Regions from separate parts of the Pseudomonas baltica genome, predicted to be linked through region 1. Evidence: predicted binding sites of a transcription regulator. Region 1 holds the regulator's gene; each other region holds the start of a gene.

Region 1 (7,570 bases):
GTTCACGAGGGAACGGCCAGGGGTCAGGATATTTTCAAGTCGGATCATGGGTTGGGGTATCAGCGAGCAGCAGCACCTTGAAGCTGGCTTAGCTGTTTTTCCTTATGCTTGAGCAATTGTCGGTCGAGCTTGTCGGTCAGCAGGTCGATGGCAGCGTACATGTCATCATGTTCGGCATTGGCAACGATATCCTTGGCGCCAGCGACGTGCAGGGTGGCTTCGATTTTCTGTTTCAGCTTCTCGACCTCCATGATCACCTGCACGTTGGTAATCTTGCCGACGTGCCGCTCAAGTTTGGCGAGTTTTTCGCCTACGTAGCTGCGCATGGGCTCGGTCACATCCAGTTGGTGTCCACTGATGTTGACTTGCATACCGCTTCTCCTTATTGCCAGTGCATAAAGAGACAGGCTGAAGGCCTGCCACTGGAACGCTGTGGCGCATCCAGGCGCTACATCAACCGCTTGCGTTCGCTGGAGGGAGCGATTCCCAAAGACTCGCGATACTTGGCGACGGTGCGACGTGCTACCTGGATGCCTTGTGCCTCCAGTAAACCAGCGATCTTGCTGTCGCTCAATGGCTTTTTCTGATTTTCCGCTGCGACCAGTTTCTTGATGATTGCCCGAATCGCCGTAGACGAGCATTCACCGCCTTCGGAGGTGCTGACATGGCTTGAAAAAAAGTATTTCAATTCATAGATGCCGCGGGGCGTGTGCATGTATTTCTGCGTGGTGACCCGTGAAATCGTCGATTCGTGCATGCCGACCGCTTCGGCGATATCGTGGAGGACCAGCGGCTTCATGGCCTCGTCGCCGTAGTCCAGGAAGCCGCGTTGGTGCTCGACGATCTGCGTGGCGACCTTCATCAGGGTCTCGTTGCGGCTCTGCAGGCTCTTGATGAACCAGCGGGCTTCCTGCAGCTGGTTACGCATGAAGGTATTGTCGGCGCTGGTATCGGCGCGGCGGACAAAGCCTGCGTACTGAGGGTTGACCCGCAGGCGCGGCACGCTTTCCTGGTTTAGCTCGACCAGCCAGCGCTCGTTGTCCTTGCGCACGATGACGTCAGGGACCACGTATTCGGGTTCGGAAGATTCGATCTGCGAGCCTGGGCGTGGGTTGAGGCTCTGGACCAGTTCGATGACCTGGCGCAGTTCGTCTTCCTTGAGCTTCATGCGGCGCATCAGCTGGCTGTAATCGCGGCTGCCGAGCATGTCGATGAAGTCAGTGACCAAGCGCTGCGCTTCCGCCAGCCAGCGAGTGCGCGGGGGCAACTGGCGCAATTGCAGTAGCAGGCATTCGCTGAGGTTGCGCGCGCCGATCCCGGACGGCTCGAATTGCTGGATGCGGTGGAGAACGGCTTCAACCTCGTCGAGCTCGATATCGAGCTCCGGGTCGAACGAGTCGCAGACTTCCTGCAAGGTCTCGTCCAGGTAGCCCTGGTTGTTGATGCAGTCGATCAGGGTCACGGCGATCAAACGATCGGTATCCGACATCGGCGCGAGGTTCAATTGCCAGAGCAAATGGCTCTGCAGGCTCTCGCCAGCCGAGGTACGGGTGGTGAAGTCCCACTCGTCATCGTCATTGCTGGGCAGGTTGCTGGCGCTGGTTTGGTAGATGTCTTCCCAGGCGGTATCGACCGGCAGCTCGTTGGGAATACGCTCTCCCCATTCGCCTTCTTCGAGGTTGTCGACGGTAGGGGCGCTGCTCTCGAACGTGGGCTCCTGGATGTCCGGCGTGGTTTTCTGCTCGATATTGTCCGCCAGCGGATCGCTGTTATCGAAGTCGTCACCTTCCTCCTGGCGTTCGAGCATAGGATTGGATTCCAGCGCTTCCTGGATTTCCTGTTGGAGATCCAGAGTCGATAGCTGGAGAAGGCGGATGGCCTGTTGCAACTGCGGTGTCATCGTCAGTTGCTGGCCCATTCTTAGGACGAGCGATGGTTTCATGGCTGGGGCTTAACACCTTATTCGCCGGCGCAGAGCGCCATCCACTACAAGGCGCCGAAGCGCCCGGCTTTATGTCGTAAGCAAATTATATGCCTGAAACCCGAGTGTTTGCCTAGAGCGTTTGTCCAATTTAAACCAAAAGGTTTGGAGGACCGCGGAAAACGCTCCGGGCGCGGGGACTTCTACAGGCGGAACTCGTGCCCGAGGTACACTTCCTTGACCAGCTCATTGGCCATGATAGCGGCTGCGTTGCCTTCGGCAATCAGTTGCCCATCGCTGACGATGTATGCGGTTTCGCAGATGTCCAGCGTCTCACGTACGTTGTGGTCGGTGATCAGAACGCCGATGCCCTTGGCCTTGAGGTGGTGGATGATCTGCTTGATGTCGCCGACCGAGATAGGGTCCACGCCCGCGAAGGGTTCGTCCAGCAGGATGAACTTGGGCGCCGTGGCCAGGGCCCGGGCAATCTCCACGCGGCGGCGTTCGCCGCCGGACAGACTCATGCCGAGGTTGTCACGGATGTGGGTAATGTGGAATTCCTGCAAGAGGCTTTCGAGTTCCTTGCGCCGGGCATCGCCGTCGAGCTCCTTGCGGGTCTCGAGGATGGCCATGATGTTGTCGGCGACCGAGAGCTTGCGAAAGATCGAAGCTTCCTGCGGCAGATAGCCGATACCGGACTTGGCGCGACCGTGCATGGGCTGGTGGCTGACGTCGAGGTCGTCGATCAGCACGCGCCCTTGGTCGGCCTGAACCAGGCCGACGATCATGTAGAAGCACGTGGTCTTGCCCGCGCCGTTGGGGCCCAGCAGGCCTACGATCTGTCCGCTGTCGATCGACAGGCTGACATCGCGCACGACTTGCCGGCCCTTGTAGGCCTTGGCCAGGTGTTGTGCTTTGAGGGTCGCCATTAATTGGCCTTCTGGTCGGCAGGCTTGTTCTTCGGCTGGATCACCATGTCGATACGAGGGCGCGGCGCAGTGATCTTGGAGCCATTGCCACGGCCAGCGTTGACCACCTGCTTGACGGTGTCGTAGACGATCTTCTCGCCTTCGGAGGTGTTGCCATCATTGATGACCTTGGCCTTGTCGATCAGCACGATACGGTTTTGCGGCGCAAAGTACTGGATGGTGACGCCCCAGGCCTGAACGATAGGCTTGTCGACCTGCGGCTTCTGCTCGTAATAGGCCAGGTTGCCGACGGCCGTGAACACGTCGACGTCACCGTTGGCGGCGCGAGTGATGGTCACCGTGTTGCCAGTGATCTTCAGCGTACCCTGAGTGATGATCACGTTGCCCTTGTAGGTCGCAACGCCTTGTTTGTCATCGATCTGCGCGTCATCGGACTGAATATGAATAGGCTGATCGCGGTCTGTCGGCAGAGCCCAGGCGCTCGCGCTTCCCAGTGCTGCGCTCAGGCTGAGCAAAAAAGGGAGGGTTTTAACGAGCCTCATACTGTCCTCTTACGTTGGATAGCAGGTTCATCCTGCTGTCGTTCAAGTACGCCTTCATCCCTGTCGCCGTGGTGACACTGCCGGCAGCTTCGATTCTAACGTTTTGCTCGGTTTGCGCATATTGCTTCTGCGGGAAGACAGTCATGCGCGGACCGGTGATGATAGTGGTGCGTTTCTTTTCGTCGGTACGGGCAACCCTGACGTTCTCGATCAGCTCGACCTGAGTGCCGTCCGGATTGACCTCGGCGCGTACGCTCTGGATGTGCCAGGGGAACTCGGTGCCACGGTACATGTAGACGTCGGGCGTGGTCACGTAGGTGATCTGGCTGACCTTCATATGCTCGACCTTGGCCCCGGTCATTTCATACTGGCGCTTGCCTTCGAGGTTGAACTGCACGGTGTGGGCGTTGGTCGCGTAATAGTCGATCTGGGTCGGATCGGCCTGTGCGGCGGCCTGCGGGTCCAGCAGCCGTTCGGGGCTGATATTCCAGTAACCCACGGCGACCAGCACGGCCGCCAAGGCACACATTAATAGAATGTTGCGAAACTTTTTGCTCGGCATATCTGACTCTACAGGTAGTCGGCGTAAGCCGCATCGAGGTTGCCCTGCGCTTGCAGGATCAACTCGCAGAACTCGCGGGCAGCGCCTTCACCGCCGCGCGCCTGGGTGACCCCATGGGCATGCTGGCGCACGAAAGGTGCAGCGTTGGGTACGGTCATGCCCAACCCAACGCGGCGAATGGCCGGCAGGTCGGGCAGGTCGTCGCCCAGATAGGCGACTTGTTCGTAACTCAGACCCAGTTCGGCCATCAATTGTTCGAGAACCACGCGCTTGTCTTCGCGCCCTTGTACTAGATGCGCTACGCCCAGCGCCTTGGCGCGGCGCTCGACCATGGGCGATTTGCGCCCGGTAATGATCGCGATGGTCACGCCCGAGGCGATCAGCATCTTGAACCCTTGGCCGTCGAGAGTGTTGAAGGCCTTCATCTCGCTGCCGTCTTCAAGAAAGTACAGGCGGCCATCGGTGAGGATGCCATCGACATCGAAAACCGCCAGTTTGACGGGCTTGCCGCGTTCTAGCAAATTCATGGTCATCAAATGACTCCGGCGCGCAGCAAATCGTGCATGTTCAGGGCGCCGACCGGGCGATTGTCGCCGTCGATCACGGTCAGGGCGCCTATTTTATGGTCTTCCATGATTTTCAGTGCTTCGGCGGCGAGCATCTCGGGGCGGGCGGTCTTGCCACGGGGGGTCATGACGTCGTCGATCAGCGCCGTGCGCAGGTCGATCTCGCGGTCCAGGGTGCGGCGCAGATCGCCGTCGGTGAAGATCCCCGCCAGGCGCCCGTCGCTCTCCAGAACCACCGTCATGCCCAGGCCTTTGCGGGTCATTTCCATCAGCGCCAGTTTCAGCGAAGTGCCGCGTTGAACCTGAGGCAGGTCGGCGCCGCCATGCATGACGTTCTCGACCTTTAACAGCAGGCGTCGGCCCAGTGCACCACCGGGATGGGAAAAGGCGAAATCCTCGGCGGTGAAGCCGCGCGCCTCGAGCAGGGCGATGGACAGGGCGTCGCCCATCACCAGCGCGGCCGTGGTCGAGGAGGTCGGGGCGAGGTTCAGCGGGCAGGCTTCCTGAGCCACGCGCACATCGAGATTGACCTCGGCAGTCTTGGCCAGCGTCGACTCGGGGTTGCCGGTAACGCTGATCAGCTTGATGCCCAGGCGTTTGATCAGCGGCAGCAGGGTGACGATCTCGGCGGTAGTGCCGGAGTTCGACAGGGCCAGGATTATGTCGTCGCGGGTGATCATGCCCATGTCGCCATGGCTGGCTTCGGCCGGGTGAACGAAAAACGCCGGCGTGCCGGTGCTGGCCAGGGTGGCTGCGATCTTTTTGCCGACATGCCCGGATTTGCCCATGCCCAGCACCACGACGCGGCCCTTGCTGCCCAGGATCATCTCGCAGGCGCGCACGAAATCGGCGTCGATATGGGCCAGCAGGCCCTCGACCGCTTCGATTTCATAGCGGATGGTGCGCTGGGCGGATTGGATCAGTTCGTTGGCCTGAGTCATGTCGAAAATCGGAATGCCTGATGAAAAGGCGGCGATTATAGCGGTAATACGTGAAACCCTCACGTGCGATCATAACTTTCATGCATTTGAAGAAACTCTGTTGCGTTTCGAGCTTTGGCCGTCTGTGTCTGCGGTGATATAGTTCGCCGCCTGTTCGGCCATCTCGGTCCTCGTATGGCACTTTTGCGTCCATGCGCACGAGCAAGAGGCTGCATCGAAAGGAGTTTCAATTGAGTGCCGATAACGCCTACGCGGTCGAATTGAAGGGCGTGTCCTTCAAGCGAGGATCGCGCAGCATTTTCAACAACGTCGATATTCGTATTCCCAAGGGCAAGGTAACCGGCATCATGGGGCCGTCCGGTTGCGGCAAGACTACCCTTCTCCGGTTGATGGGAGCGCAGCTGCGGCCTTCCGCCGGCGAGGTCTGGGTCAATGGCCAGAACCTGCCCAAACTCTCGCGCAGCGACCTGTTCGATGCCCGCAAGCACATGGGGGTACTGTTTCAGAGTGGCGCGTTGTTTACTGATCTGGATGTCTTCGAAAACGTCGCCTTTCCGCTGCGTGTGCACACCGAGCTGCCCGAAGAGATGATCCGCGACATCGTCCTGATGAAACTGCAGGCGGTGGGCTTGCGCGGTGCTGTCGAATTAATGCCTGACGAGCTGTCCGGCGGGATGAAGCGCCGTGTGGCGCTGGCCCGGGCGATCGCCATGGATCCGCAGATCCTCATGTACGACGAACCTTTCGTAGGGCAGGACCCGATCGCCATGGGCGTCCTGGTGCGTCTCATCCGTTTGCTCAACGATGCCCTGGGCATTACCAGCGTGGTGGTCTCCCATGACCTGGCCGAGACCGCCAGCATCGCCGACTACATCTATGTGGTCGGTGACGGTCAGGTGCTGGGGCAGGGGACGCCGGCAGAGCTCATGGGCTCCGATAACCCGCGCATTCGCCAATTCATGAAAGGGGACCCCGACGGTCCCGTGCCCTTCCACTTTCCGGCGCCGGCTCTCGACGCTGATTTCCTGGGGAAGCGCTGATGCGTCGCAAGACATTGACCGACCGCGTGGCCTTGTTCGGCCATTCCGCCATCGAGGCTGTGGCCATTCTTGGGCGTTCGACGCTCTTTCTGCTTCATGCTCTGTTCGGCCGCAGCACCAGTGGCGGCGGTTTTCAACTGCTGGTCAAGCAGCTGTATTCAGTCGGTGTGATGTCCTTGGCCATCGTCGTGGTGTCCGGGATGTTCATCGGCATGGTGCTGGCGCTGCAAGGTTTCAGCATCCTGAGCAAGTACGGGTCCGCGCAAGCCACGGGGCAGATGGTTGCCCTGACCCTGCTGCGCGAGCTGGGGCCGGTGGTCACGGCGCTGTTGTTCGCTGGCCGGGCCGGCTCGGCGTTGACCGCCGAGATCGGCAACATGAAGTCGACCGAGCAACTCTCGAGCCTTGAGATGATCGGCGTCGACCCGCTCAAGCACATTGCCGCGCCGCGCCTCTGGGCCGGTTTTGTCTCGTTGCCGGTGCTGGCGCTGATCTTCAGCGTGGTCGGTATCTGGGGTGGCTCGTGGGTCGCGATCGAATGGCTGGGTGTGTATTCCGGTTCGTTCTGGGCCAACATGCAAAACAGCGTGACCTTCAATACCGATGTTCTCAACGGCGTGATCAAAAGCGTTGTTTTCGCCTTTGTAGTGACCTGGATCGCCGTGTTCCAGGGGTATGACTGCGAGCCCACTTCCGAGGGGATCAGCCGTGCCACGACCAAGACCGTTGTCTACGCCTCGTTGGCCGTGCTCGGCCTGGATTTCATTCTGACCGCTTTGATGTTTGGAGATTTCTGATGCAAAACCGCACCCTTGAAGTCGGTGTCGGCCTGTTTTTACTGGCCGGGATCCTGGCTCTGCTCTTGTTGGCGTTGCGCGTCAGCGGTCTTGCAGCCACTCCGTCCGCCGACACCTATAAACTTTATGCTTATTTCGACAATATCGCCGGTTTGACGGTCAGAGCCAAGGTGAGCATGGCCGGTGTCACCATCGGCAAGGTCACGGCGATCGATCTGGATCGCGATAACTTCACTGGCCGAGTGACCATGCAAATTGACAAGAAGGTCGAC
Region 2 (7,570 bases), 1.2 Mb from region 1:
CGATTACTGGCAGGCGCGGCAGGCGCCCCAGTGGTTGCTCGACCTGGCCTTTTTGCAGCCTTCGACGCGAGTGCCGGTGGCCGAACTGCTGAACGTGCTGGCGGTATTGCCAGCGCAGGCGCAGATGCGTCGCGTGCTGCTGGATGTGGTGCTCAACGCGGCGGACGGCGATGTGGTGGGCGAGCTGGGCGGGCGCTTGCGGGTGAAAACCTGGAGCTGGCTGGGTGATCAGGACCCGACCTCGCGCCAGGGCGGCTTTGGCGGGTGGACGGCCGATGGCACGCCCATCTGGGCCGGTGGGCGCGGGACCAGTCAGATGGTGCTGCGCCATTACGCGCAGGCACTGGCTGAAATAGTGCCGGTGGACTGGCCGGCAGACGCCGGGCGTTGCGTCGAAGTCAGGCTGTTTTCCCGTTATCCGATCGCGCAGGTGCTGAGCGGTGATCGCGTGGCACCGAGCGGACCGTTGCAGGGCGACTACCGGGTGGCGTTCAGCAACGGCAACCAGTTGGCGATTCACAGCGACGGCGAGCTGTTCTTGCTCAACGACAAGCTGGTGGCGCGCCTGGACCGCGAAGAATACGTCGCCCGCGTGCTACAGCGCGAAGCCCGGCCCGAGCCTGCCGAGGCCGCCAAGGCCCTGGCGATCGCCATTCGCACCTACCTGCTGCAGAACGCAACGCGCAGCGGCGACTGCCTGAGCATCGATGACAGCAGCAACCGACAACGTGTAGCGCCGCGCCCGGCCGCTGCCGATTCGCGGGCGATTGCCGCCTGGACCAGCGACCTGGTGCTGGCTGGCAGCAGTGTCACCTACCACTCCGATCAGCCGGGGCCGGACAAACTCTCCTGGCAGCAGGCCGTCGAGCAGGCCAACGCCGGGCAGCGCTTCGATGCGATCCTGCTGCACGCCTACCCGCGCGCCAGCCTCAGCCGTTGGGACAACCCCGTCGCTTCCTGCGAGGCCCTGCCTGCGGCTCAGGACTGGCTGCAAAGCCAGCGGCGAGCCTGGCGCCAGCGCCTGGAAAACCAAGTCGGTTACAACGAAGTCAGCACCTTTGCGGTCTGCCGCCTGGCGTTTGGCCGGCCCTACGTCGACCGCGAGCGCCAACGCATCTACGTACGCGGCGTGCTGTCGCTGCAAGACCGTCTCGACCTGACCCACGAATACCTGCACCTGGCCTTTGACGCACATCCCAACGGTCAGGATGAAACCTACATCGAAGGGCTCGCCCGTCATCTTTTGCTGGAATAGGCCATGACACTCCGTTATCCGCAGGTCTTCCTGTTCATCTGCTGCTGTGGCGCCTGGCCGGCGACGTTCGCCGCCGACGCCGCAATCAAGCTCGATACTCCGGTGGGCGGCTGGCATTCCGGTGCGGTCGACGGCGACGGCGAGCACTACCAGCAGACCGTCAACTACCCGGCCTCGTCGGTCAACACCCCGGTGGGGCAGGCCAACACAGCGCGCATCGCCGGGCAGATCAAGGCCACGCCCAAATCAGCCGAGCCGGGGCGCTTGATCGTCAACGGCGTGAGCATGCCGTTGAAGATCGACGAGGCCGGCCGTTTCGATCGGCCATTCTCGTTCCCCAGGGGCAGCAACAGCGTCGAGGTGCGCAGTCCTGACGGCCAGCAACGCCATCGCACGCAGTTCATCAATGCCGGCAGCGGCGCCACCCCGGCCAAGTTGCGCGTGTTGCTGTCATGGGACAGCGACGGCACTGACCTGGACTTGCATGTGGTCACGCCCGACGGCGCGCATATCTGGTACGGCGACCGGGTCGCCGCCAACGGCGCCGCTCTGGATGTCGATGTGACCACCGGCTATGGCCCGGAGATCTTCTCCATGCCGGCGCCGATCAAGGGCCAGTATCTGGTGTACCTGAACTACTTCGGCGGCGGCTATCGCAGCGATGAGGACGGCCAGGAGGATGCCGTGCAGCCACTGACCACGGCCCAAGTGACGGTGATTACCGAGGAGGGCACGCCGAGCGAGAAGATCGAAACCTTCGTAGTGCCCATGCGCGCGGTGGGCGAGCTGACGTTGGTGAAGGCGTTCAGCTATCCCTGAGGACGCGTAATCGCAAGGATTTCGAACATCTCGGCGTGCAACTGATCAACCCCTGGCAGCTCGCCTGAGCGTTAAACATCAAAGCGCCAACCCGGCCCGATCGCCCATATACATCTCCAGCCGCGAGCGCAGCCAGCGTTCGGCCGGGTCGGTGTCCATGACGCTCAGCCAGACCATCGACAGGTCCAGCGGCGGGGTGTCGAAGGGCACCGGCTCGTCGAACAGGTTGCCCCATTTGGCCATGGCCCTGGCGGCGTAATCGGGAAGGCCGGCGAGCAGGTCGGTGCCCGCCAGCAGAGCCGGCAGCGAACTGAACTGCGGCACCGAGAGCACCACGCGGCGTTTGCGCCCGATCTCTTCGAGCCACTCATCGGCGATGCCCGAAGTGTTGGCGGTGTGCGATACCAGGACGTGGGGGCGGGCGCAGTACTCGTCCAGCGTCAGTGGTTTATCCGAGGCATCCGCGCGCAGCACTCGGGCATGCATGCGCCGCAGCAGCTTGCGCTTGGCGTTGGCGGGCAGGCCGCGGGTCTGGCTGATGCCGACGGTGATATCGCCGCTGGCCAGCAGGTCGGGGATGCGCCAATAGTCGACGTGCTGCACTACCACCACGATGTTTGGCGCTTCTTCGCGCATCGCCCGCAGGAAGGGCGGCAGCAAGCCGAATTCGACATCGTCCGAGAGGCCGACGCGAAAGGTCATGGAGCTGGTAATGGGGTTGAAGTCATGGCTCAGGCTCAGCGCCACGGACATGGCATCGAGCGCGGGGCCAAGGTGGCGGATGATTTCTTCGGCGCGCGAGGTGGGCTCCATGCGGTGGCCGACACGGACGAAGAGTGGGTCGTTGAATAAGGTGCGTAATCGGTTGAGCGCTGCACTGATTGTGGGCTGCCCCAGAAACAGTTTTTCTGCCGCGCGGGTGACGTTGCGCTCCTGCATGAGGGTTTCGAACACCACCATCAGGTTGATATCGGCCTTGCGCAACTCATTGCGGTTCATCGGCAGTGTTCCTGCTCATCCCTTGTCAGAGCGGAGTGTAGGAACAGCGCGGGGTTTGCTGCAATAGCTGTTTCGCCTGTGCGGGCCCCGTCGCGGGCAAGCCATGCTCCCGCAATGGAAGGTGCGCTCCTGTGGGAGCAAGGTTTGCCCGCGAAGAGACCCTCAGCGACGCTGCTGAATCAGGGCTGTTGAGCGAGGCGCGCTTCTAGCTCGGCGACCTTGGCTTCGAGGCTTTCCAGGCGAGCCCGGGTGCGGGCCAGCACGACCATCTGGCTGTCGAACTCTTCGCGGCTGACCAGATCGAGCTTGCTGAAACCACTTTGCAGCAAAACCTTGAATTGACTCTCCAGCTCGGCCTTGGGCTGGGCAGTGTCGCCACTGAACAGTTTCGAGGCGTGATCGCTCAGGGCATCGAGAAGGGCTTTGGGGGCGAGCATGGCGAATATCCTGAGAATAAGGCCGCCCAGTGTATCACGCAGTGTCTATAGTCAATGAACGGTGCGCGGCGCACGGTTTTGGCGCATGAGGTGCAGGCGTCATGCACCATCAGCGTGCGACTCAAGGGTGGCAGCGCCGAGCAGAGCGGGCAGCCGCCGAGCAATCAGCGGAAAACGCCGGGTTTGCAAGACATGGCAAGGTTTCTGCTTAGTCGCAAGTGACCCATGCACTGATGCAGTCGCTGTGACGATGCAGTGCGCAGGCAGAGCGGGAAGTGTTTCGCAAGGAGCAGTTTCTGGTGTCGGTCTGGGGATGCAAGACCGGCGACGCGTTACAAAGCCAGTTACTGCGCTTAGACTTGAGCTGGGTTTGTTTTCCTGGGGCAAGTCCACCAATTCGGGAGAGAGTTTCATGAAGCTAGTCACTGCCATCATCAAGCCATTCAAGCTGGACGACGTCCGCGAATCGCTGTCGGAAATCGGCGTGCAGGGTATCACTGTCACGGAAGTCAAAGGCTTCGGTCGTCAGAAGGGTCACACCGAGCTGTACCGCGGCGCGGAATACGTGGTTGATTTTCTGCCCAAGGTGAAGATCGACGTCGCTATCGACGACAAGGATCTGGACCGGGTAATCGAGGCGATCACCAAGGCGGCCAACACCGGCAAGATCGGGGACGGCAAGATCTTCGTGGTCAATCTGGAACAGGCTATTCGGATCCGTACCGGCGAAACCGATACAGACGCAATCTAAAGCCGCTTCATAATAAAGCCCCAGGAGTAAACAATATGACTCTGCGTCAATTCGCAGGGCTAGGAGCCCTGTTGTCCCTCGTAATGCCAGGCCTGGCCATGGCAGACGAGGTGGCAGCCCCCGTCGCCCCTGTCCTCAACTCCGGCGACACGGCGTGGATGCTCACGTCTACGGCGCTTGTGCTGTTCATGACCATTCCTGGCTTGGCGCTGTTCTACGGCGGCATGGTCCGTACCAAGAACATCCTGTCGGTAATGATGCAGTGCTTCGCCATCACCGGCCTGATCAGCATTCTGTGGATGATCTACGGCTACAGCATGGCCTTCGACACCACGGGCATGGAACAGGGCGTCGTCAACTTCAACTCCTTCGTCGGCAGCATGTCCAAGGCCTTCCTGAGCGGTATCACCCCCGCCAGCCTGACCGGTCCTGCGGCATTGTTCCCTGAGGCGGTGTTCGTCACCTTCCAGATGACCTTCGCGATCATTACCCCGGCACTTATCGTCGGTGCGTTCGCCGAGCGTATGAAATTCTCCGCCATGCTGGTGTTCATGGGCATTTGGTTCACCCTGGTCTATGCGCCGATCGCGCACATGGTCTGGAGTGGCAACGGTGGCCTGCTGTGGGACTGGGGCGTCCTGGACTTCGCTGGCGGCACCGTAGTGCACATCAACGCTGGTGTGGCTGGCCTCGTGGCTTGCCTGGTACTGGGCAAGCGCAAAGGCTACCCGACTACCCCGATGGCCCCGCACAACCTGGGCTACACCTTGATCGGCGCGGCCATGCTGTGGGTCGGCTGGTTCGGCTTCAACGCCGGTTCCGCTGCCGCGGCCAACGGTACTGCCGGTATGGCGATGCTGGTTACCCAGATCGCTACCGCCGCCGCTGCGCTGGGCTGGATGTTCGCCGAGTGGCTGACCCACGGTAAGCCAAGCGCACTGGGCATTGCCTCGGGCGTGGTCGCTGGCCTGGTTGCCATCACCCCGGCTGCCGGTACCGTTGGCCCGATGGGCTCGCTGGTCATCGGTCTGTCCGCTGGCGTGGTGTGCTTCTTCTGCGCCACCAGCCTCAAGCGCAAACTGGGCTACGACGACTCCCTGGACGCCTTCGGCGTGCACGGTATCGGCGGTATCCTCGGCGCGATCCTCACCGGTGTATTCGCAGCGCCTTCGCTGGGCGGCTTCGGCACCGTGCAAGACATCGGCGCACAAGTCTGGATCCAGTGCAAAGGCGTTGGCTTCACCGTCATCTACACCGCCATCGTCACGTTCATCATCCTCAAGGTGCTGGACGTGGTCATGGGCCTGCGTGTAAGCGAAGAGGAAGAGTCCGTCGGCCTCGACCTGGCGCAACACAACGAGCGTGGTTACAACCTGTAACGTTGCGCTTGAAGAAAAATGCCCGGTTCGCCGGGCATTTTTTTGCCTGGCATTTGTCATCTGTAAACGCGGCGCTTAGCGAGGGGGCCGGCTCCTGAAAAGCGTCGGCTGCGGTGCAGAGCAGACGGCTCATCTCGGGAGCTCGCCAGCCCTTGTCGATTGTCTGTTACCCACCCACACAATCAACCGCGCACGACCCCCTTTGTTTTTTCTCGCGGCGCGCTAGAATGCGCCCCGAACGTCTGGAGAAGCGTATGTGGCAGCAAACCACTATCACCTTGCGGGCTCGCCCTCGGGGCTTTCATCTGGTGACCGATGAATTGCTGGCCGCGCTGCCGCAACTGCGGGCCTGTCGGACCGGATTGGTGCATTTTTTGCTGCAACACACGTCGGCGTCCCTGACCGTCAACGAAAATGCCGACCCAGCGGTACGTCGAGATTTCGAACGTTTCTTCAATCGGCTGATCCCACAGGGAACAGCAGGCTTTGAACACAACGACGAAGGCGACGACGACCTGCCGGCGCACTTCAAGGCGAGCTTGTTAGGCTGTCAGCTGACGTTACCGGTAACCGATGGGCGTCTTGCGCTAGGAACCTGGCAAGGTGTCTATCTGGGCGAACACCGCGATCATGGTGATGCCCGCAGGGTGCTTGCCACGTTGTATGGCGAGGACGTTTGACCGCTGGTAAGCAGCGGATATGAATTTTTCCCGGCAGGGCTCGACAGGCGACCCGGCTGGGCTATAAATAATCTGCTTTCGCAAGTCATGAGGTAGAACAATGAGCGACGATGATCTGGAAAACGACGAACTCGAAGCGGGTGACGAGGACGATACCGAAGAAGGCCTGGAGGCAGTCGCCGAGGACCCGGTTGACGACGGTGGTGACGATGCCCCGGCCCCTGCGGCCAAGGGTGGCAAATCCAAGGCGGCGGTGTCGGTTGATGAGTTGCCGAGTATCGAGGCCAAGAACAAGGAACGCGATGCACTGGCTCGCGCGATGGAAGAATTTCTGTCGCGGGGTGGCAAGGTGCAGGAAGTCGAGCCGAATGTGGTGGCAGATCCACCCAAGAAGCCTGACAACAAGTACGGTAGCCGCCCTATCTGAGTGCTTGCGTCCCCAAAAAAGCCCGCCTTCGCTGCGGGTTTTTTTGTGGGCGACTGTTTGGTGCTATCCCCTGTGAGAGCAGGTTGCGGCTAGAGGTTGCGCAGCGTCTCGGGCAGCTGCGCCAGGCTGTGGATCTCGGCATCCGGGGTGTGCTCGGCTTCCCAGGGCTTGCGCTGCGGGTTGTACCAGATGGCCCGCAGCCCGGCTCGTTGCGCACCGGCGATGTCGTCGGTCGGGTGGTCGCCTACGTGTACCGCGCGCGAAGCCTCGGCGCCGCCCAGGCGCAAGGCTTCCAGGAATGGCGCCGGATCGGGCTTGCCGATGCCCAGGTCCTCGGCGCACAGGGCGAACTTGAAATGCTCCATCAGCCCCAGCCGGCGTACATCGGCATTGCCGTTGGTGACCACGCCCAAGGTGTAATGCTCGCCCAGTTGCTCCAGCGTCGGCAGCACGTCAGCGAACAGCTCCACTTGATGGCGCGCCTGCAGGAACACCTCGAAACTCTCGTCACCCAGGCGCTTGGCCTCGGTCTCTGCATATCCGGCATCGCGCAGCGCATGGAAGAGCACCAGGCGGCGCAATGCACTGATACGGTGCTGCAGGCCCGGCTCGGCCGTCACCACTCGGGTACGAATGGCCAGCAAGGCTTCACGAGGAAACGGGCCCAGGTCTGGTGCATGGGCTGCCAGCCAATCGCGCAGCGTGGCTTCGGCGCTGACGATGGTGGGCGCGGTGTCCCACAGGGTGTCATCAAGGTCGAAAGTAATCAGCTCTAGCGTCATGAGTCGGTGCCTTTACTGCGTTTGGCCCTGGGGTGGGCGTT
Region 3 (7,570 bases), 110 kb from region 1:
GTTCCAGATCAGGGGCAAAATCGAAGAAGCTCAGTTGAATGCCATCGATACCGGCTTGCCTGAGGCGGATGATGTCGCGCACCACCGTCTCGGGGCTGCCCACCAGCTGGATGTTGCCGCCCACGTAACGGTGCGCCGCCTGATGGCCACGCCAGGCATGGGCATCGCTGGCCTCGCGGGCATGGCCTTCGAGGGTGCCAGGGTCGCCGGCGGCGGTGATCGCGGCGTGCACTTCCCAGGCTTCGGCGTCGGTGTCGCGGCAGATCACCAGCGGGTTGATGAGGGTCCGCACTTCGCGGCCGTAGCCCTTGGCGGCCTGTTTGATGCGCTGCAGGTGGTCGGGCAGCTTGGCCAGCGCGTCTTCGATCTCGGCGCTGCCGGGGCTGGTGGTAAAGATGATGTCCGAGTGCCGCGCGGCGAAATCGATGCCGGCCGTGGAGCCGGTGGCATTGACCAGCACGGGCCGGCCGAAGCGCGGCTTGACGCTGCTGTAGGCTTCTTCGAGGCGGTAATAGTCGCCGTTGAAATCGAGGTTTTCGGTGCCGGTCCAGAGTTGCTGGACCACGCGAATGAATTCATCGGCTTGATGGTAACGCTGGTCGTGCTCGATGGGTTCCTGACCGAAGCGGCGGTGCTCGCGATGGCGGTGGCCGGTCACCAGGTTGAGGCCCCAGCGGCCGTTGCTGATATGGTCCAGAGTGGCGCCGAACTTGGCCAGGTGCAGCGGGTGCCAGGGGCCGTAGAGCACGTGCAGGGTCGAGATCAGCAGGATGCGCTCGGTCACCGAGGCCAGCGCCGCCTGGGTGATGAAGGCGTCCAGCGACTCGTCGTGGTAACGGATCTCGCCGCCATAGCCGCCCTTGCCCAGCCATTCGGCCAAGGCGAACACCAGGTCGAAGCCCAGGGCCTCGGCGCGCAGGGTCAGCTGCTTGTTGTACTCGAAACGCCAGTCGGTGCTGCGGGGCAGGGCCGAGGGACTCCAGCCGCCGGATTGCACCGGCAGGAACAAACCGAGCATCAAGGGCTGAGCGAAAGCGCGGGAGACTGGGCTGTCGGGAAAATCCAGGGGCGAGGGCAACAAAGGCAAAGGGCACACTCCGACGTTCACGTTCGTCAGAGGGTGATTGCAACGGCTGTGCCGCTACCTTGGGATCGGTTGCAGGGTGTTGAAATAGCTGGGGATTTTATGGGGGCGGGGGTAGGCGGACAGGGTGTGGCGGTGTTGGCTGCCGTGCTTATTGTTCTGCAAGTGTTGGAAACCCAACAGTTGCTGTTGGCTGATGGTGTTCTCACGGGCCCCTTCGCGGGCAAGCCTTGCTCCCACAGAGTTGACGGACCTGAGTCGTACACCTGTGGGAGCAAGGCTTGCCCGCGAAAGGGCCCTCAGCCCCCACCCAAAAATCAATGCTCGCGCGGCGGCGAAACGCAACAGTTGCTGTTGGCTGATGGTGTTCTTCAGTGCCCCTTCGCAGGCAAGCCTTGCTCCCACAGAGTTGACGGACCTGAGTCGTACACCTGTGGGAGCAAGGCTTGCCCGCGAAAGGGCCCTCAACCCCCACCCAAAATCAATGCTCGCGGGGCGGCAAATCATCCGAGAACAGATCATCCTCGGCATCCGGACTCACCGGAATCTTGTGCTCCTCCGACGCCCAGGCGCCCAGGTCAATCAGTTTGCAGCGATCAGAACAGAACGGACGGTTGATATTGGCCGCGTTCCACTCCACAGGCGCGCCGCAGGTAGGGCATTCGACGGTCAAGGGTTGGCTCATTCAGAAGCTCCAGGCAAATTCAGATAAAAGTGATGCAAGCGATCGACCTCACTGTGCAGCCAGGCCAGATCGCGGTCGTTGAGCACGACGTCGTCAGCCAAGGCCAAGCGCTGTTCGCGGCTGGCCTGGGCCTTGAGGATGGCCTCGACCTGTTCGGCGGTCGTGGTATCGCGTTTCAGCGTGCGCGCGCGTTGCAGCTCGGTGGGCGCGTCGATCACCAGCAACCGGTCGGTACGCTTGTACTGCCCGGACTCCACCATCAACGGCGACACGAACACCGCGTAAGGCGACGTCGCCTGAGCCAGATTATCGGCGATCTCCTGCGCGATCAGCGGATGCAACAGCGCCTCGACCCAGCGCCGCTGCTCGGCATCTTCAAAGATGCGTTTACGCAACGCTGATCTATCCAGCGCCCCGCTGGGCTGCAGAATATCCACGCCAAAATGCTCGGCCAGTTGCTGCAACGCCGGCCGCCCGGGCTCCACGACCCAGCGCGCGGCCTGATCGGCATCCACCACATGAATGCCATGCTCGGCGAAGCGTTCGGCGGCGGCACTCTTGCCGCTGCCGATACCACCGGTCAGGCCCAACACCCAGGGTTTTGCAGCTGTGGTCATTTAGAATCCGGCGAAGTGCATGTACGAGGCGGTTATTTGACCACCCCACAGCAATGCAATCCAGCCCGCAATCGCCAGATAAGGACCAAAGGGGATCGGCGTGCTGGTCGCCTGATCGCGCAGCTTCAGCAGGATGACGCCCAACACCGCGCCTACCAGGGATGACAGCAGCACCGTCAACGGCAGGATCTGCCAGCCTCCCCAGGCGCCGAGCATGGCCAGCAGCTTGAAATCGCCGTAGCCCATGCCCTCTTTGCCGGTCACCAGCTTGAACAGCCAGAACACCAGCCACAGCGACAGATACCCGAACACCGCGCCCCACAGCGCGCTGGAGAGGTCGGTGAACAGGCCGAAGTTGTTGACGATCAGGCCGAGCCAGAGCAATGGCAGCACAATGGCGTCGGGCAGAAGCTGGCGGTCGACGTCGATCATGCTCATCGCCAGCAGGCCCCAGGTGAGGACCATGAAGGCGCCTGCCGGGTAGCCGAAGCCGAAATGGTAGGCGATGAAGGCGGTCAGCAGGCCGCTGGCGAGTTCCACGAGGGGGTAGCGTTTGCTGATGGGGGCCTGGCAGGCGGAGCAGCGGCCTTTGAGGAACAGGTAGCTGAGGATCGGGATGTTTTCGCTGGCGCGGATTTTGTGGTTGCAGTGGGGGCAGGTGGAGTTGGGGAGGATCAGGTTGTAGCGCTCGGTTGGCGGCTCGGCGGGCAGGTCGAGGATTTCTCGGGATTGGGTGCGCCAGTCGCGGTCGAGCATGATGGGGAGGCGGTGGATGACCACGTTGAGGAAGCTGCCGACCAGGAGGCCGAGGAGCAGGGAGCAGAGGGTGAAGGCCAGGGGGGAACTGGCCAGGAATTCGGGTAGGGACATGGGGTTAGACGACTGAGCCGAGTTGGAAGATGGGGAGGTACATGGCGACTACTAGACCCCCGACGACGACACCGAGGATGACCATGATCATTGGTTCCATCAGGGTGGTAAGGCTGTCGACCATGTTGTCGACTTCTGCTTCATAATAACCTGCTACTTTATCCAGCATTTCATCCAGCGCACCCGACTCTTCGCCGATGGACGTCATCTGAATAGCCATACTTGGAAACACTCCAGTGGCGCGCATCGAGGTATTGAGTTGTGTGCCGCTGGAAACATCTTGCTTGATTTTCCCTACAGCGATCTTGAACACCACGTTGCCGGCAGCCCCTGCTACAGAGTCCAGCGCCTCCACCAAGGGTACGCCCGCGGCGAAGGTGGTTGATAACGTGCGAGCGTAGCGGGCGATGGCCGATTTATAGAGTATTTGGCCAATGACCGGTATTTTCAGCAGGCCTCTGTCGATACCGTCGCGCATGCGTTGGCTACGTTTAAAAGCGTATTTGAATGCGTACATGAATGCGATAATCGCGCCCAAGACCACCCACCACCATGCCTGCATGATTTCTGAAAGATTGACGACCATCAGTGTGAACGCCGGCAACTGCGCGCCAAAGCCGGAAAACACGGCCTGAAATTGCGGCACTACTTTAATAAGCAAGATCGACGATACGATGAGCGCGACGACCAAAACCGTTATTGGATAAGTCATTGCCTTCTTGATTTTTGCTTTGAGCGCCTCGGTTTTTTCCTTATAAGTCGCAACTCGATCCAGCAATGCTTCGAGTGCGCCTGCCTGTTCGCCGGCATCGACGAGGTTGCAGTATAGGTCGTCGAAATACTCGGGCTTTTGCCTTAGCGAGGTGGCAAAGCTATTGCCTGCCGCAACCTCTAGCTTCAAAGCTAGTACCAGATCGCGCATTTTTGGATTTTCAACGCCCTCGGCAATGATGTCGAACGATTGCAGTAGCGGAACGCCGGCTTTCATCATGGTTGACATCTGGCGCGTAAACAACGCGATGTCCATCGGCTTAATTTTTTTGCCTTTGCTGAATATAGAGGTGGTTTTTTTCTTTATCTTCCCGGGTGAGATACCTTGCCTACGTAGTTGCGCTTTGATCAGCGGAATACTAGTGCCGGTCATTTCACCGGAGATAGACGAGCCTTTCCGGTCAGTGCCTTCCCAAATATAGACATTGGTCTTTACTGCTTTGGAGGCCATTGCTTAGTCCTTGGTGACGCGATTGATTTCGGCGAGGCTAGTCAGCCCCTGCATGACTTTTTGCAGACCAGAGGTTCGTAAGTCATTGAAGCCTTCCTTGCGCATAAGCGCCGAGATTTCGATCGAGTTACCCGACTCCATGATCAGTTGTTGAAGCGCTGGTGTGTTTCGGACCACCTCGTAGATACCGAGTCTGCCTTTATAACCCCCAGTACAAAGGTCGCATCCCACGGGCTCATAAATAGTAAATGTCCCGATTCGATCAACCGGTATACGCTCGGCTATCAGCGCCTCGCGTGGAATCTCAGCGGATTTCTTGCACACGGGGCAAAGCTTGCGCGTCAATCGCTGGGCAATGATCAGACTGACAGAGGTCGCGATGTTAAAGCTGGCCACGCCCATGTTCTGCAGGCGTGTCAGGGTCTCAGCGGCACTATTGGTGTGGAGCGTCGAGAGAACAAGGTGACCTGTCTGGGCAGCCTTGATAGCAATCTCTGCAGTCTCGAGATCTCGAATCTCGCCGACCATGATGACGTCTGGATCCTGTCGTAGAAAAGACCGAAGCGCAGAAGCAAAATCTAATCCTTGGCGGTTGTTCACGTTGACCTGATTGATGCCCTCCATATTGATTTCAACCGGGTCTTCTGCGGTCGAGATATTGATATCGACCGTGTTCAGAATATTGATACCGGTATACAGAGAGACCGTCTTACCTGAGCCCGTAGGACCAGTAACAAGGATCATGCCCTGAGGTTGCTTCAGCGCTTGAAGGTACAGTTCTTTCTGCTCGGGCTCGTAGCCGAGCGCGTCAATACCCATTTGCGCGCTTGAGGGATCAAGGATCCGCATTACGATCTTCTCGCCCCACAACGTAGGCAGGGTATTGACCCGAAAGTCGATCGCCTTGTTCTTGGATATCCGCATCTTGATCCGGCCATCCTGCGGCTTGCGACGTTCCGAGATGTCGAGACTGGCCATGACTTTGAGGCGCGCGGCGATCCGGTTGGCCAAATTTATTGGAGGGCGTGCAATCTCCCGGAGCATGCCGTCGGTCCGAAAGCGTACGCGATAGATTTTTTCATAGGGCTCGAAGTGCAGGTCTGATGAGCCGCCGCGAATTGCATCGAGTAGCATTTTGTTAACAAAACGTACCACAGGAGCGTCATCAGCGTCCTGGCCTGCGATGTTTTCATTGCGGTCGTCGTTGACAGATTCAACGTCTAATCCGTCCAGATCGACATCCGCCAAGTCTTCCAAACCAGTGCTGCCGGAGTCAAAGAAGCGCTCTATTGCCTCCGTAAGCTTGTCATCTTCTACAAGAATTGCCTCTGCTGTCAGACCTGTACTGAACTGGATATCGTTGATGGCTTGGTGGTTGGTAGGATCGGACAGACCGATGAACAGCTTGTTGCCGCGGCGCCACAGCGGTAGCGCATGGTGTTGGCGAATAAGCTTCTCGCTGACGACACCGCGTGGGTTTGACTCTTTATCGAGGGTCTTGAGATCAAGCAATGACACGCCGAACTGATCTGCTGCGACCTCAGCGATTTCTCTGCTTTTGGCAAGCTTGTTCTGTACCAAGTAATGGACGAAGGGCGTCTTGTTGCGAAGCGCCTGAGCGTAAGCCTGTTGCGCGGCCTTGTCAGTGATGACTTCTGCCTGAACCAGCTGCTTAGCCAAGCCTGAAAGAGCGATATCGTTCATGGTCGTACCTGATGCTTCGGATAGGTGGTTTATAGCGTAGTCGGGCACTAGATCCAAATCGGACGTGCAGCGTGACGTAAAATGTCAGTTTCTAGCGTTTTCTCGTCCCACCAACCGGTGGAGCAGCCGTAAATACCGCTTGAGGACACGTTCAGGGACATGGCACGACGCTTGCTAATACTCCTGCAACGGTCAAACGACCTGATTGTCCATTGGAGGCGTAGTAAATATGAAAGCTCAAAAAGGTTTTACACTCATTGAATTGATGATCGTGATTGCGATCATTGGTATTTTGGCTGCGATTGCAATTCCTGCCTATTCCAAATACCAAGGTCGTGCAAAAGCCACTGCGGGTTTGGCTGAGGCTAAAGCGCTTACCACTAACTTCGAAGATCTGCAAAATGGTGGGACAGCACCAACGGCCGCTAACTTGAACGCCGCGACTACTCAGAACTGTGCTTGGACAATTACAGCCGGTGTTAGCGGCTCCATCAAGTGCACATTGCAGAATGCGCCATCAGCAATCTCAACTGGCACAATCACCTTAAATCGGGTTGACACTTCTGGCTGGTCTTGCACGGCTGCCAACATAGACGCAGCCTATATGCCTAAAGGGTGCTCGTGATCCTAGACGGTCGGTAATGGCTCTGGAGACGGCCTCGTAGCGAGGCCGTTTTGCGTTAATGTCGAGGTGCCTTTATGACGGACCAGAAAGGTTTCACGCTGATAGAGATCATGATTGTGATCGCCATAATCGGTGTCCTCGCAGCCATCGCTATTCCTGCATATTCGCTTTACCAAGGACGTGCATCTGTTGTGGCAGGTGTTGCAGAGGGCGGAAACCTCAAGCAAATATTTGATATCAGCTTGGTGCAAGGTACGACCATTACCTCCGCAGCCGATATAGGCGCAGCAGCCAGTTCCTATAGCTGCAGTAGTCAGGTTGTCACCAGCAATGCAAATACGGGAGCTGGGACAATTGTCTGCACGCTTGCCAATGGCCCTGCCTCGGTAAAAGGGCAGACTGTAACCTGGACGCGTAACAGCGTGACCGGTTGGTCATGCTCAACATCGGCTGATGCTTCTCTAGCGCCAGCTGGCTGCCCACATGGCTCGTCCAATTAACACGCAACCCGCACTGGCGTTGCACGGTCGCGACGACAGTGCTAATTTACGCCACCATCACCGCCGGTGTAGCTCAGTCGGTAGAGCAGCGCACTCGTAACGCGAAGGTCGTAGGTTCGATTCCTATCTCCGGCACCATTTCTCCCGTCACCAGCACGCCACGGCCGCCTTGAGCGGTTTTTTTTCGTCTTGAATTACTGTTCCGGCCAGTAACAGCGTGATAGAACTCCCGCATTAAATGAAAAACCCCACCGAAGCGGGGT
Region 4 (7,570 bases), 1.1 Mb from region 1:
TCAATTGTTCGGCGCACTTGGGCATCCGTAGACGTGGATCGATATCGTTGACCGTCACCTCATAACGACCTTCGGTTTGTGCCGTGGCCAGATAATCTTCTACCGTGAACTCAAGAAAACCCTGTGTTGCACCGATAAGCTCTTCAGGTGACGTAAATTCTTCGGCATTGACGTTGCAAAGTGCGAGTGAACAAGTCGCTGCCAGGATCACTGGCAAGCTGCGTATCATGCGTCGGGAATATGTCGTAATGGCATTCATGTAAGGTTAATAGCAAGGCGCGTGCCGACTTCGTGTCGAACGAGCGTGAAGGAGTCTGAACAATGGCTGGTGTAATGGATTCAGTGAACCAGCGCACCCAACTGGTAGGGCAGAATCGTCTCGAGCTGCTGTTGTTCCGGCTCAACGGTGACCAGCTTTACGGGATCAACGTCTTCAAGGTGCGCGAGGTGCTGCAATGCCCCAAGCTCACCCTGATGCCGAGGTCCAATCCAGTGGTGCGCGGGGTCGCCAATATTCGCGGTGCGACCATCCCGATTCTCGACCTGGCCTTGGCCACGGGCGGCAAGAGTCTGGAAGGCGTGGCCAATCCGTTCGTGATCATCACCGAGTACAACCTGAAGATTCAGGGGTTCCTGGTGCACTCGGTCGAACGCATCGTCAACATGAACTGGGAAGAGATCCATCCGCCACCCAAGGGTACCGGTCGCGACCATTACCTGACGGCCGTGACGCGGGTCGACAACAAGCTGGTCGAAATCATCGACGTGGAGAAGATCCTCGCCGAGGTGGCGCCGATGTCCGAGTCGATTTCCGTCGGCGTGGTGGATGCCGCGACCCAGGTCAAGGCCACTACGCTGCGCGTGCTGACGGTCGACGATTCGTCGGTGGCGCGCAAGCAGGTCACCCGTTGCCTGCAGACGGTGGGCGTGGAGGTGGTCGCTCTGAACGACGGTCGGCAGGCGCTCGACTACTTGCGCAAGCTGGTGGACGAGGGCAAGAAGCCTGAAGAAGAGTTCCTGATGATGATTTCCGACATCGAAATGCCGGAAATGGACGGCTACACCCTCACAGCCGAAGTCCGCGCGGATTCGCGCATGCAGAAACTGCACATCGTCCTGCATACTTCCCTGTCGGGTGTGTTTAATCAGGCTATGGTCAAGAAGGTCGGTGCCGACGATTTCCTGGCCAAGTTCCGGCCTGACGATCTGGCATCCCGAGTCGTGGAACGCATCAAGCTTCACGAATAATGTCCACGAATAACGGCCCGGGGTTCGCCCCGGCCGAATAAACGATTTAAAGAGGCGGTACCTGTGTCGACGGCTAATGCGGATTTTGATCAGTTCCGAGTATTCCTGGAGAAAGCCTGTGGCATTCTGTTGGGTGACAACAAGCAGTATCTGGTCTCCAGCCGTCTCAACAAGCTCATGGAACAGCAGGGCATCAAGACGCTGACCGAGCTGGTGCAGCGCGTCACTGCGCAGCCACGCAGCGGTCTGCGCGAGTTGGTGGTGGATGCCATGACCACCAACGAAACCCTGTGGTTTCGCGATACCTATCCTTTTGAAGTGATGAAGAACAAGGTGATTCCGGAGGCCATCAAGGCTGCGCCGGGGGCACGCTTGCGGGTCTGGTCGGCGGCGTGTTCGTCGGGGCAGGAACCCTACTCGCTGTCGATGACTTTCGATGAATTCGAGCGCAGCAATCCAGGCCAGTTGAAAATGGGCGCGCAGATCGTCGCCACCGATCTGTCGGGCACGATGCTCACCAACTGCAAGAGCGGTGAGTACGACAGCCTGGCACTGGGGCGCGGCTTGTCGCCGGATCGTCTGCAGCGCTACTTCGATCCCAAGGGCGGTGGTCGCTACGCGATCAAGGCGCCGATTCGCAGTCGCGTGGAGTTTCGCTCGTTCAACCTGCTGGACAGTTATGCCAGCCTGGGCAAGTTCGATATCGTCTTTTGCCGCAACGTGCTGATCTACTTTTCCGCGCAGGTGAAAAAGGACATCCTCATGCGTATCCATGGCACCCTCAAGCCGGGCGGCTATCTGTTTCTGGGGGCCAGCGAGGCGCTCAATGGCTTGCCGGATCATTACCAGATGGTCCAGTGCAGTCCGGGGATCATCTACCAGGCTAAATGACCCACCGCATCACCCCCCCCTGTGGGAGCCCGATTGCGCATCAGGCGGCGAAGCTGTTAAAGGCTTCGCCGCCTGACGCGCAATCGGGCTCCCACAAATGTTTTCAGGTAGCAGTAAAAATGGCGTCAAAACTGACGCGGGCATTGCCGCTTTGCCGTCACGTGGCGGAATCGGATTGCCGCTTTTCTGGCATTGCCGCCCTCATTGCCGTACTGGCGATCTGCTCTAACCCCTCTAGATCAAGCCTTTCCAGACTTTATGAAAGTTGGCACAGGCATTGCTATATCTCTGACAAGAGAATCAGCTCTGCCGCGAAGGGTTTCAGACATGAGCATCAGTTTCGACAAAGCGCTCGGCATCAGCGAACAGGCATTGAAGTTCAGGGCCCAGCGCGCCGAGGTCCTGGCCAACAACATCGCCAACGCCGATACCCCGAACTACAAGGCTCGGGATCTGGACTTCGCCGCTGTCCTCAAGCAGCAGAGCGATACCACCAGCAATGGCGCCTTCAGCCTGGAAACCACCGACGCCCGTCATATCGACGCTTCCGGCGTCAACAGTGGTGGCGATCCGGCGCTGATGTACCGCATTTCGACTCAACCGTCGCTGGACCAGAACACCGTCGACTCGCAGATCGAGCAATCGAACTACGCGCAGAACTCGGTGGACTTTCAGGCCAGCTTCACTTTGTTAAACAGTAAATTCAAAGGGCTGATCTCGGCCCTGCGCGGGGATTAAGCCATGTCTCTAGCCAGCGTTTTCAACATTGCCGGTACTGGCATGAGTGCTCAGACCACTCGCCTGAATACCGTCGCCAGTAACATCGCCAACGCCGAGACCGTCTCGTCGAGCATCGACAAGACCTACCGTGCGCGCCACCCCGTATTCGCCACCATGTTCCAGAACGCTCAGGGCAACGGCGACAGCGGTTCGCTGTTCGCCGACTCCGACTCGTCGGGCGCCGGTGTGCAGGTATCGGGTGTGGTCGAAGATCAGAGCAACCTGGAAGCGCGCTACGAGCCCAGCTCGCCGGCCGCCAACAAGGATGGCTATGTGTATTACCCGAACGTGAACGTGGTTGAAGAGATGGCGGACATGATTTCCGCCAGCCGCTCCTTCCAGACCAATGCGGACATTATGAACACCGCGAAAACCATGATGCAGAAGGTCCTGACCCTCGGTCAGTGATAGGGGCGCAAAAGCATGACGACGACTTCAACCACGGCAACTGGCGCCGCCGCACTGGCCCAGTACCAAGCGACTACCAGCACCACCGACCCGTCTACCGGCACCGCCGGCAGCGCGTTGGGCAAAGATGCGTTCCTGCAATTGCTGGTCACCCAGCTCAAGAATCAGGACCCGCTCAGCCCTACGGACAACACTCAGTTCGTGTCGCAGATGGCCCAGTTCAGCAGCCTTGAAAGCATGCAGAACCTCAACACCACGGTCGACAGCCTGGCCACCACCTACCAATCGTCGCAGGCGCTGCAAGCCTCCTCGCTGGTCGGTCGCTCGGTGGTCGTGGCAAGCGACACGGCCGTGCTCGATCCCACCAAGGGCATCACCGGTACGGTGGCCGTCACCGGTGCCAGCACCGCGACGACCGTGGGTGTGTACGACAGCACCGGCAGCCTGGTCGATACCATCGATCTGGGTGTCCAGTCCACCGGCAACTCCGCCTTTACCTGGGATGGCCTCAACTCCTCGGGTGTTGCCGAGCCTGCCGGTAACTACAGCTTCAAGGCCACGACGACCCTCGATGGTGTCGCTACGGCTGCAACGACGTACCTGCCTGCCACGGTCAGCAGTGTGACCATGGCAACCACCAGTGGTGGTGAAATGACCCTTAATCTCGCTGGGGGCAGCAGCGTGGCCCTCTCGAAAGTCCAGACGATCGCCAATTAACGGCCGGCTCACCGCCGCAGGAGTAGCAGCATGTCTTTCAATATCGGTCTCAGCGGTCTGGCGGCAGCCAACAAAGCGCTGGATGTAACAGGCAACAACATCGCCAACGTCGCCACCACTGGCTTCAAGGCGTCGCGCACGGAATTCGCCGACCAGTATGCCGCCTCGATCAAGGCCACGGCAGGTAGCACCACCGTCGGCAGCGGCGTGCAGACCCAATCAGTGGCACAGTTGTTCAACCAGGGCAACATCAGCACCACCGACCAGAGCCTCGACCTGGCCATCAACGGTGACGGTTTCTTTACCATGAGCGACAACGGCACCAAGGTCTACACCCGTGCCGGTGCGTTTTCCAGCGACAAGTCGGGCTACATCGTCGACAGCTCGGGCGCCAACCTGCAAGGCTACTCGGTGGATGCCAACGGCACCCTGCAGACGGGTGTGCTCAGCAATCTGAAGATTGATACCTCGAACCTCAGCCCCAAGCCCACGTCGACCATGTCCGAGACGCTGAACCTCAACTCCAGCGCGGCGACGCCGACCGTGACCCCGTTCGACGCCACTAACGTCAACAGCTACAACTTTACCTACAACACCGAAATCTTCGACAGCCAGGGTAACTCGCACCAGCTGAACCAGTATTTCGCCAAGGATTCCAGCAACAACTGGACCATGTACACCACGGTCGATGGTCGCAACCCGACCGACCCGACCAATACCACCACTGGTACCGATCCGCTGGTCAACCCGATCAGCTTCACGTCCTCGGGTGCGTTGGATACCGCCAACATCACCACGCCGGTTTCGCCTGCCGCGGCTGGCCTGAGCGTGGTCAACGGTGTGTTCAGCCTGGCTAACTGGAGCCCTGCCACGCAGAATGCCGCCGGTACTTGGGTCAGCAACGGTTCGACTGCGTCAGCGGCTATCACCCTGGACATGACCTCCGTCACCCAGTACAACGCGACGTCGGCCGTTACCGCCAAGACGCAAGACGGCTACGCCACCGGCGAGCTGTCGAGCCTGAGCGTGGACTCCTCCGGTTCGCTGTTCGCCACCTTCACCAACGGCCAGAGCAAGACCATCGGCCAGGTGGCAATCGCCAACTTCGCCAACGTCCAGGGCCTGACGCCGATCGGCGGCACCAAGTGGAAAGAGTCGTACGCGTCGGGCGTGCCGGTCATCGGTACGCCGGAAACCGGGACCTTGGGCAGCATCCAGTCCAACGCGCTGGAAGACTCCAACGTCGACCTGACCTCGGAGCTGGTCAACCTGATCAAGGAACAAAGCAACTATCAGGCGAACGCCAAGACTATCTCGACTCAAAGCACCATCATGCAGACGCTGATCCAGTCGGTGTAATCGACCCGCTCTGAAAACCCTGCGGGAGCGACCCCGGTCGCTCCCGCAATGGGATTTGCACTGCCTCGTATAACGCGTCAAAAAAACCGACGGCGGTAGTTTGCCGCTCCTGGCAACAGGGCGCCGTATTTCCGTCTTGATACAGCTCACCATTCCCTCGCTCCAATGCGCAATCCTTCTAAATCAAGGCTTGTAGCGGTCTTTTCAAAGTTGGCCCACTAATTGCTCTAGCACTGTTATCGATTCGCTAACCGGCAGTCGCCCGTCACCGGAGATACAGTGTGGACAAATTACTTTATGTAGCCATGACCGGCGCCAGCCAGAACGCGCTCGCGCAGAAGGTGCACGCCAACAACCTGGCCAACGTTTCCACCAATGGCTTCCAGCGCGATCTGGAGCAGGCGCGTTCGATGCCGGTATTCGGCGACACCTTTCCCTCGCGCGCCTATGCCATGACCGAGCGCCCGGCGACCGATTTTCAGCCCGGCGCCATGATCGAAACAGGCCGTGACCTCGACATTGCCGTCAGCGGCAGTGGCGGTGATGGCTGGATCGCGGTGCAGACCCCGGATGGCAAGGAAGCCTATACCCGCTCGGCGAGCCTCAACATCGATGCCCTGGGCGTGTTGCGCACCGGCAGCGGCTTGCCGGTCATGGGCAACGGCGGGCCGATTGCGGTGCCGCCGGATGAGAAGATCGAGATCGGCAGCGACGGCACCATCAGCGTCCGCGGCATGGGGCAGTCGCCTCAGGCCTTGGCGCAGGTAGACCGCATCAAGCTGGTCAAACCCGACCTCAAGAACATGACCAAGGGTGTCGATGGCCTGATCCATACCGCTGACGGCAAGGCTGCCCCGGTGAATGCCGACGTGCAAGTGACGTCCGGCTTTCTGGAGGCGAGCAACGTCAACGCCGTGGAAGAGATGACGTCGGTGCTGGAGCTTTCGAAGCAATTTGAAATGCACATCAAAATGATGTCCACGGCCAAGGAAGATGACCAGGCCATGGCCCGCGTTTTGCAATCTTAAGAATTATCTGAAACCCGCGCCGACGAACCGGCGCCCGAGGAGACGAATACCATGCTTCCAGCACTTTGGGTCAGCAAGACCGGCCTTCAAGCCCAGGACTTGAACCTCACTACCATTTCCAACAACCTGGCCAACGTATCGACCACGGGCTTCAAACGTGATCGCGCCGAATTCCAGGATCTGCTGTACCAGATCAAACGCCAGCCAGGCGCTCAGTCCACCGCAGACACCGAGCTGCCATCGGGCCTGCAGGTCGGTACCGGTGTGCGCATCGTCGGCACGCAGAAGAACTTCACCGCAGGTTCCCTGCAAACCACCGATCAGCCGCTGGACCTGGCCGTCAACGGTCACGGTTTCTTCCAGATCACCCAGCCGGACGGCACCACCGCCTACACCCGCGACGGCACCTTCCACCTGGATTCCACTGGCCAGATCGTCACTTCCAGCGGCATGGCGTTGAACCCGGCCATCGTCGTGCCTAGCGATGCCCAGACCTTCACCGTCGGCACCGACGGCACCGTGTCGGTCACCGTGCCTGGCAGCGCCGCCGCTCAGGTCATCGGCAACCTGCAGATCGCCGACTTCGTCAACCCGGGCGGTTTGCAGTCCATAGGAAGCAACTTGTACCTGGAAACCGCTTCCAGTGGTGCACCGCAAGCCGGTACGCCTGGCCTCAATGGCCTGGGCACGACGCTGCAGAACACCCTGGAAAACTCCAACGTCAGCACCGTGGAAGAACTGGTGAACATGATCACCACCCAGCGTGCCTACGAGATGAACTCCAAAGTGATCTCCACCGCCGACTCCATGCTGCAGTACGTCACGCAGAACCTGTAAGGCGTTAGTCAATCTGTTCAAACCACTGTCCGTCTGTTGGCGCCCAGGCGCCTGTTACACCGTGAGGTCGAAAGTCATGAGTCGTTTGTTCGTTACCGTCATCGCCTTGAGTGGAATCACTTTGCTCGCTGGCTGCATGGGCCCTCAGCCCAAGCCAAACGACCCGTACTACGCCCCGGTGTTGCCACGCACACCATTGCCGGCAGCGGCCAACAACGGCTCGATCTACCAGGCCGGGTTCGAGCAGAACATGTACGGCGACCGCAAGGCGTTCCGGATCGGTGACATCATCACCATCACCC

The links. The regulator sigma-54, encoded in region 1, starts transcription at its own class of promoters, with help from an activator protein. The targets are predictions, from matches to a motif close to ANTGGCATNNANNTTGCTNT.
Region 2: the regulator sigma-54 is predicted to act here: its motif matches at 3,702-3,721, upstream of glnK (P-II family nitrogen regulator).
Region 3: the regulator sigma-54 is predicted to act here: its motif matches at 6,341-6,360, upstream of REH34_RS11575 (pilin).
Region 4: the regulator sigma-54 is predicted to act here: its motif matches at 2,404-2,423, upstream of flgB (flagellar basal body rod protein FlgB).

What each region holds. Positions count from the first base shown of each region.
Region 1 covers NZ_CP134771.1:2,507,340-2,514,909, reverse strand. Annotated here, with positions in the region: gene ptsN (PTS IIA-like nitrogen regulatory protein PtsN) at 1-48, opposite strand, end outside; gene hpf (ribosome hibernation-promoting factor, HPF/YfiA family) at 60-371, opposite strand; gene REH34_RS11105 (RNA polymerase factor sigma-54) at 449-1,942, opposite strand; gene lptB (LPS export ABC transporter ATP-binding protein) at 2,125-2,850, opposite strand; gene lptA (lipopolysaccharide transport periplasmic protein LptA) at 2,850-3,392, opposite strand; gene lptC (LPS export ABC transporter periplasmic protein LptC) at 3,379-3,954, opposite strand; gene REH34_RS11085 (HAD family hydrolase) at 3,963-4,487, opposite strand; gene REH34_RS11080 (KpsF/GutQ family sugar-phosphate isomerase) at 4,487-5,461, opposite strand; gene REH34_RS11075 (ABC transporter ATP-binding protein) at 5,692-6,501, shown strand; gene mlaE (lipid asymmetry maintenance ABC transporter permease subunit MlaE) at 6,501-7,298, shown strand; gene mlaD (outer membrane lipid asymmetry maintenance protein MlaD) at 7,298-7,570, shown strand, end outside.
Region 2 covers NZ_CP134771.1:3,724,912-3,732,481, forward strand. Annotated here, with positions in the region: gene REH34_RS16605 (DUF2300 domain-containing protein) at 1-1,255, shown strand, start outside; gene REH34_RS16610 (DUF2135 domain-containing protein) at 1,259-2,074, shown strand; gene REH34_RS16615 (LysR family transcriptional regulator) at 2,153-3,073, opposite strand; gene REH34_RS16620 (accessory factor UbiK family protein) at 3,253-3,510, opposite strand; gene glnK (P-II family nitrogen regulator) at 3,923-4,261, shown strand; gene REH34_RS16630 (ammonium transporter) at 4,297-5,640, shown strand; gene REH34_RS16635 (secondary thiamine-phosphate synthase enzyme YjbQ) at 5,895-6,320, shown strand; gene sutA (transcriptional regulator SutA) at 6,421-6,747, shown strand; gene REH34_RS16645 (HAD family hydrolase) at 6,837-7,529, opposite strand; gene xerC (tyrosine recombinase XerC) at 7,526-7,570, opposite strand, start outside.
Region 3 covers NZ_CP134771.1:2,621,577-2,629,146, reverse strand. Annotated here, with positions in the region: gene REH34_RS11605 (LLM class flavin-dependent oxidoreductase) at 1-1,087, opposite strand, end outside; gene yacG (DNA gyrase inhibitor YacG) at 1,566-1,769, opposite strand; gene coaE (dephospho-CoA kinase) at 1,766-2,386, opposite strand; gene REH34_RS11590 (A24 family peptidase) at 2,387-3,256, opposite strand; gene REH34_RS11585 (type II secretion system F family protein) at 3,261-4,478, opposite strand; gene pilB (type IV-A pilus assembly ATPase PilB) at 4,482-6,182, opposite strand; gene REH34_RS11575 (pilin) at 6,412-6,807, shown strand; gene REH34_RS11570 (pilin) at 6,882-7,307, shown strand; tRNA gene REH34_RS11565 (tRNA-Thr) at 7,370-7,445, shown strand.
Region 4 covers NZ_CP134771.1:1,417,024-1,424,593, reverse strand. Annotated here, with positions in the region: gene flgA (flagellar basal body P-ring formation chaperone FlgA) at 1-259, opposite strand, end outside; gene REH34_RS06180 (chemotaxis protein CheV) at 322-1,248, shown strand; gene cheR (protein-glutamate O-methyltransferase CheR) at 1,312-2,139, shown strand; gene flgB (flagellar basal body rod protein FlgB) at 2,467-2,877, shown strand; gene flgC (flagellar basal body rod protein FlgC) at 2,881-3,327, shown strand; gene REH34_RS06160 (flagellar hook assembly protein FlgD) at 3,343-4,044, shown strand; gene flgE (flagellar hook protein FlgE) at 4,075-5,403, shown strand; gene REH34_RS06150 (flagellar basal body rod protein FlgF) at 5,685-6,431, shown strand; gene flgG (flagellar basal-body rod protein FlgG) at 6,483-7,268, shown strand; gene flgH (flagellar basal body L-ring protein FlgH) at 7,345-7,570, shown strand, end outside.